Regions from separate parts of the Candidatus Pantoea rara genome, predicted to be linked through region 3. Evidence: predicted binding sites of a transcription regulator. Region 3 holds the regulator's gene; each other region holds the start of a gene.
What was found. The regulator LexA, encoded in region 3, represses DNA repair genes until DNA is damaged. The targets are predictions, from matches to a motif close to TNCTGTATGTACATACAGNA.
Positions count from the first base shown of each region.

Region 1: sulA (SOS-induced cell division inhibitor SulA) is a predicted target of LexA. The motif match lies at 1,206-1,225, and genes of this name have one in related genera.
Region 2: dinG (ATP-dependent DNA helicase DinG) is a predicted target of LexA. The motif match lies at 1,362-1,381, and genes of this name have one in related genera.

Region 1 covers NZ_CP194942.1:2,606,826-2,609,093, reverse strand. The annotation lists gene ompA (porin OmpA) at 1-344, opposite strand, end outside; gene sulA (SOS-induced cell division inhibitor SulA) at 695-1,186, opposite strand; gene ACR8BF_RS12465 (TfoX/Sxy family DNA transformation protein) at 1,397-2,026, shown strand; gene yccS (YccS family putative transporter) at 2,023-2,268, opposite strand, start outside.
Region 2 covers NZ_CP194942.1:2,762,716-2,764,983, reverse strand. The annotation lists gene ACR8BF_RS13145 (MerR family transcriptional regulator) at 1-57, opposite strand, end outside; gene ACR8BF_RS13140 (helix-turn-helix domain-containing protein) at 207-770, shown strand; gene ACR8BF_RS13135 (GNAT family N-acetyltransferase) at 767-1,285, shown strand; gene dinG (ATP-dependent DNA helicase DinG) at 1,409-2,268, shown strand, end outside.
Region 3 covers NZ_CP194942.1:3,698,639-3,700,906, forward strand. The annotation lists gene dinF (MATE family efflux transporter DinF) at 1-689, opposite strand, end outside; gene lexA (transcriptional repressor LexA) at 788-1,402, opposite strand; gene ACR8BF_RS17485 (diacylglycerol kinase) at 1,508-1,876, opposite strand; gene plsB (glycerol-3-phosphate 1-O-acyltransferase PlsB) at 2,005-2,268, shown strand, end outside.

The DNA of each region.
Region 1 (2,268 bases), 1.1 Mb from region 3:
TCATAGATTGGGTAGCTCAGTTTAGCAGCCAGCTGAACGCCCTGTGCTTTGAATGCGCCGTTAGTCACATTGCCTTTATTAGGCATGCGGCCCAGCCAGTCATAGCCCATCTCGAAGCCCAGGTATGGGTTTGCCTGATAACCAACGAACGCACCTGCGCCCAGCTGGCTTTCATGAGTTGGACCGTCATTGTTCTCGTAACCGTTACCGTAGTAACCAGTGTCGTGATACTGAGACCAGCCCAGTTTAGCACCGGTATACCAGGTGTTATCTTTCGGAGCGGCCTGCGCTACGGTAGCGAAGCCAGCCAGTGCCACTGCAATTGCGATAGCTGTCTTTTTCATTTTGCGCCTCGTTATCATCCAAATAGGCAATGAGCAAAAAGGTTGCTCTTGGTTTAAATCCTTCGCCGGGTCAAAACGCTCGCTTATGACTCTACCGCAAAAAACGGAGGTTATTGAGCACCCTGGCGAGCTAAAGTCTACAACGAGATTGGAAACTTACAAGTATGATATGAGGCGCTTCTGTAAAGAAACAGCGATTTATACATAATTTCTAACAATTAGAGTGGCCGTAATGTTGTGGCAATAAGGCCTAAAAACCTGCTAAACCATTGTCACAGCTCGAACTAACAGAATCAGTGGTTTAGCGGCAACAGATAAGAAAAATAGCTTGGGAAACTTCTGATTTTTACTTAATGAAACAAATCCGACTGAATTTTTATCGCACTTTGCGGTCTGAGAGGCGCTTCCGATGTCCCGCTTGCCCGCAAAATCAAACCCAACGCTTCTCCCTCAGCTGCCGCATTTTCGAGTTGACGTCTTTCATCTTCATCTAATTCGTACGGAATCCACGCCAGAACCACACTGTAATTTCCTGTACGCAACGCCTTGACCATCGCTTCAACAGCGTTCAGACGTTCAGAATCGGCGATATGCATACTTTTATCCAGTGGTAATCCCGATTCCTGCAGCCAGGCGCGATTCAGTTTATGCGCTGGGGTTAACCACAATTGCCAGCGAGACTGCTGACTAAGCTGCTGCAATAACGGCAACAGCATCATCTGCATCATACCGGGCTGCTCGCTGTAACGTAACTCAGTAATTCCACCACCCTGAGAGGCCGGAACGGAAGAGGACGCATAATGATGAGCATAGCGTGCATTATTAGGATGTTGTGTTCGCATAAGTTAATCACCAGCAGTGGACTGTATGAATATACAGTACTGTCATCCTGGATAAAGATCAACCCAAATTTCTGAAAACGTCTCGCAAAAACGCGACAAGATTAGTAGAAGCACTATTTATTCATTGAACCCACAGACACTTTTTTCTATCTTCTAATTACCTGATACCCAAGGTAATTTACGAGATATTTCTTACATGGAGGTGGTGCAATGAAAAAGGTGAATCCGGTCGTAGAGCGCTCAAGAGCGCACCTGGCCCCGTTGGGAACCATAGAGTCCCGCACCCAGTTTGGGGGATATGCGCTGGCTGTTGAAAGTGTGGTTTTTGCCTTAATAAATAAAGATGAACTCTACCTGCGCGCCAGTGAACCTTTGCGGGAATACATTACCGATCGTCCACTACAACCCCTGATTTTTCGCAAGAGAGGTAAACTGGTGAGCCTCAACTATTATCGGGTCGATGAGGCATTATGGTGCGATTCTGATCATCTGCTGGCGCTCTCAGCCGCCTCTTTAGAAACGGCGCAACTGGAGTTACAGGACAGACAATCCTCTCCGCGGTTGAAAGATCTGCCAAATCTCAGCGTACGAATGGAGATGATGCTGTACGAGGCTGGCGTCATGAGCGTCAATCATCTCTATCAAATGGGGGCTAAACAGTGCTGGCTGAAGCTGAAAGCAATCAACCAGCACGTTGGGTTTCAGACATTACTTGCGCTGCAGGGAGCGATTACGGGCCATCATGCCGCCGCGCTACCGCTGGCCACCCGGGCTGAGCTGAATGCGTGGTTCCAGCGCACGCTTTTATCTAACCCAGACCCGAGAGGCGGCGAAGGTTAATCAGTAATGAGCGTGCGGCGCAGGCGAGCCACATCCGGCATTAAGGCCACCAGCAGACCGAGTTGCTGTAGCACCAGCGGCGCACGCGTATCCGCATCAGCTGCCAGCTGGCTGATGCGCTGGGCCAGCAGCTGGCGCATTGTCTCTACATGTTCATCGCTGACCACGTCAGTCTGGAGCACATCCTCAACGTAGCAAACCGTATCATCCAGCAAGGCCAGCAGTTCCGGCGCGGTAATTTT
Region 2 (2,268 bases), 940 kb from region 3:
GGTGACTGGGTTTATGCCACAGCGCTCGGCGACATCACCGATACTGTATAAGGTCATAAATTCCTCTTTCGATTTGTCTGAGTGCAATTACCATAACGAAGCAGACTAAGTTGTACAATACATTTCTCAATGTACAACTTGACTGATACGTCCTTTCTCAGCTATATCTCATTTAAGAGAATATTTCCCAAGTATGAGAAATCACAATGCCGGAGCTGAATACTGAGCAACGACTGGCGGTGAGGCTGGCAGAATTACGCCTGCAACGTGGCTGGTCGCTGGATGAACTTTCTGTCGCCACGGGTATCAGTCGCGCGTCATTATCGCGCATTGAGCGAAGCGAGACCAGTCCTACTGCTGCACTGCTTAATCGTCTGTGTGCGGCCTACGGATTAACCATGTCGCGCCTGCTCAGTGAAGTGGAGGAAGAGTCCAGTCTGCTGGTCACACAGGAGCAGCAGCCGGTATGGCAGGATAAGGCCAGCGGATTTATTCGCCGGAATATTTCACCACCCGCACTTCATTTTAGATGCGAACTGGTCGAGGGCAGGTTACGTCCTGGTGCGCGTATCGATTACGATGCGCCCCCCATCCAGGGGCTGGAGCAGCATATCTGGCTGCGTGACGGGGGACTCACCATTACGATGGGGTCTCAGGAGTGGACGTTGCAGCCAGGCGACTGCTTACGTTTTCATCTGACTGGAAAGTCGGCTTTTGAGGCGCACCTGACCGACGGCGCGCGCTATTTATTGGTGGTGGCGAAACCATGATCGAATACGCAAACCTTAGCGGCACACAGGCACAACGGTATCTGGCCGAACTGACCGATGTTTTACAGGGCTGTGTGGAAGACGGGGCCAGCGTCGGGTTCATTGATGCTCAGGAGATTCAGGTGATGACGCGATTCTGGCAGCAGCGGATCGCCAGCATCACAGACGGCGACAGCGAGTTAATCGTCGCGCGTCAGCATGGACGTATCGTGGCGACGGTTATGATGAGTTGCAGCGCCATGCCCAATGGTCGCCACCGGGCGGAAATCAGTAAATTGCTGGTGCATCCGCAGGCGCGCCGTCAGGGGATCGCCCGTGAGCTGATGCAGCATGCTGAGCAGCGCGCGCGTGCGCAGGGCAAAACCCTGCTGGTGCTGGATACGCGCAGCGGCGATGTTGCCAGCGAGCTTTACCGTTCTCTGGGCTGGCAGGTGGCGGGGTCGATCCCGTTTTATGCGGAATCCACGGCAGGCGTGCTGGATGCCACCACCTTTATGTACAAAGTCCTGGCGTAGAGCGCTGCCGCCAGGCAACCGCTGAAATTTACGACAGCGTTCGAAAAATTCGGCGCGAAAGCTGACGCCGCCGGGATACTGTGTAAAAATACAGGCCATATTTTCGGTGTGGTAAAGCAAATCATGGCCCTGACAGCCGCAGTAAAAAGCCAGATAGCGCAATGGTATAAAGCGCTTCAGGAGCAGGTGCCTGATTTCATCCCGCGTGCACCGCAGCGCCAGATGATTGCTGAAGTGGCAAAATGCCTGGCGGGCGACGATTCACGCCACCTGGCGGTCGAAGCGCCGACCGGCGTGGGTAAAACTCTCTCTTATCTGATTCCGGGCATCGCGGCCAGCCGCGCCCAGGAAAAGCAGCTGGTGATCAGCACCGCTAACGTGGCGCTGCAGGATCAAATTTTCACCAAAGATCTGCCGCTGCTGAAGAAAATCATCCCCGACCTCACCTTTACTGCTGCCTTTGGCCGCGGGCGCTATGTCTGTCCGCGCAATCTGGCGGCGATGGCAGCCGACGCCGATCAGCAGGGCGATCTGCTGCTCTATCTGGACGATGATGCGGTCAGCAGCACCAAAGAGGAACAGACGCAGTGTGGGCGCTTACAAAAATCCCTGGACCGCTATCAGTGGGATGGCCTGCGCGATCACAGCGAAGAGAACGTCAGCGACAGCCTGTGGCAGCGCCTCTCTACCGATAAGGCAAGCTGCCTGGGTGCGCACTGCCACTGGTATCGTGAATGCCCGTTCTTTGTGGCACGACGCGAGATCGAGCAGGTGGATGTGGTGGTGGCGAACCATGCGCTGGTGATGGCGGCGATGGAGAATGAGTCGGTGCTGCCACCGGCCAAAAACCTGATGCTGGTGCTGGATGAAGGGCATCACCTGCCCGAAGTGGCCCGCGATGCGCTGGAGATGAGCGCCGATATTACGCCGGGCTGGAGCAGCCTGCAGCTCGACCTGTTTATTAAGCTGGTTGAGAGCATCAT
Region 3 (2,268 bases):
TCACCGCGCCAGCTCTGCTTCAGCAGATTAAACGTAATACCGCGCAGCTTTAACACCCGCCAGACCATAATACCGCCGACGCCCAGCGTGATGTACTCCGCCAGCGCCGTGGCGGTTGCCGCACCCGCGACACCCCAGTGCAACCCCATCACCAGCCAGAGATCGAGCACGATGTTAACCAGATTGCCCACCACCAGCAGGATCACCGGCGCGCGGGCATACTGCACGCCCAGCAGCCAGCCCAGAATCACCAGGTTTGCCAGGGTTGCAGGCGCACTGAGCCAGCGAATCTGAATAAACAGTGCCGCCTGTTCAAGAACATCGGGATTGCCACCAACCAGGTGGGTCGCCAGCTGGATAATCGGATAACGTAAAGCGATGAACAGGACACCTGCCAGCAACGCAATGATCAGCGGCTGTGCCAGTGCACGTGCCAGAGCGGTTTTATCGCCCGCACCAAACGCCTGTGCCGTAAGGCCAGTGGTACTCATTCGAAGGAAAAGCAGCAGCATAAACAGGAAGCTGGTCACTGTTGTCCCGACCGCAACCCCGCCAAGATAGACAGGGCTGTCGAGATGACCAATAACTGCAGTATCGACCACCCCCAGTAAGGGAACGGTGATATTTGAAAGGATCATCGGCAGCGCAAGCCGCCAGAGATTTTTATCCGTTGCCGTGACAAAGCGCATTCGCCGTTCCGTGCTCAGTGTCGCTGCAGTAAAGCAGGCGACAAAATTAGGGCAGACAGAATAGCATCAGAAAAGGCGAATGCACGCAGCCCTCAGAATCAGAGCCACTCGCCGTTACGGACCACGCCAACCGCCAGACCTTCAATAGTCAGCGACTGAGCACGGGTATCGACAACAATCGGGTCGAAATCACTGTTTTCAGGCAAAAGGTGCACGATAGCACCCTGCTTTTTCCAGCGTTTAACGGTGACTTCATCATCAATGCGGGCAACAACAACCTGGCCGTTGCGCACATCCTGGGTTTTATGTACCGCGAGCAGGTCGCCATCCATAATCCCGATATCTTTCATAGACATTCCGCTGACGCGCAGCAGGAAGTCAGCAGATGGTTTGAACAGGCCTGGATCGACCTTGTAATGGGTTTCGATATGTTCCTGCGCCATGATCGGCTCACCGGCTGCAACACGGCCAATCAGTGGCAGCCCTTCAGAGGCTTCTTCTTCCATTAACAGACGAATGCCGCGCGAAGCACCAGAAACGATCTCGATGACGCCTTTGCGCGCCAGCGCTTTCAGATGCTCTTCTGCCGCATTTGGCGAACGGAAGCCCAGCTGCGCGGCAATCTCTGCACGCGTAGGCGGCATGCCCGTTGAAGAAATATGGTCGCGAATCAGGTCATAGACCTGCTGCTGCCTGCTGGTTAATGCTTTCATCCCGCCCCCTGGTTGTTTATACAGTCGCTGTGAGTATATACAGGTATTGGCGAAATGGAAACCGATTGTCAGGTAAAACGCGCCCTCAGGCGCGTTGTGGAAGGGCTATCGCAAATGTGTCCAGAGCAGCGCGACCCAGACAAACAGGGCCAGTATGATGCTGATCAGCACCGCTGCCGAGCCCATGTCTTTTGCGCGGCCCGCCAGCGGATGATGCTCCTGACCGATGCGATCGACCACCGCTTCAATGGCGCTATTGAGGATTTCGACAATGACCACCAGCACCACCACCCCAATCATAAGGATGCGGGCGATCACATCGACATCCAGCCAGCACGCGATAATAATAGCGGCCAGTGCAGCCAGCGCTTCCTGCCGAAACGCCGCTTCATGTTGCCAGGCGGCTCGCAGTCCCTGCCATGAGTAGCCTGCGGCTTTTACTATTCTGATAAGTCCGGTGGCATTATTTGCCATGATGTGGGAACCCTTTCATCGGATTGACGTCAATGTCTGGGCTGCGTGCAATTGGCACCACCACAGATCTTCGCTGCGCTTTCTGATATGCTTGCGGCGCTTTGCTAACAAGAGGCTTCATGTTGTCTATGTCAGGTTGGCGTAAACTCTATTACAAATTACTTAATTTACCACTCTCCTTTTTGGTAAAAAGTAAGGCCATTCCGGCCGATCCCGTGTCTGAACATGGTCTGGATCCGACCCGACCTATTATGTATGTTTTGCCTTACGATTCGAAGGCTGACTTACTGACTTTACGTGCACAGTGTCTGCGGCATCATCTGCCCGACCCACTCACTCCGCTGGAGATTGATGGTTCACTGTTGCCACGCCACGTGTTTATCCATGATGGC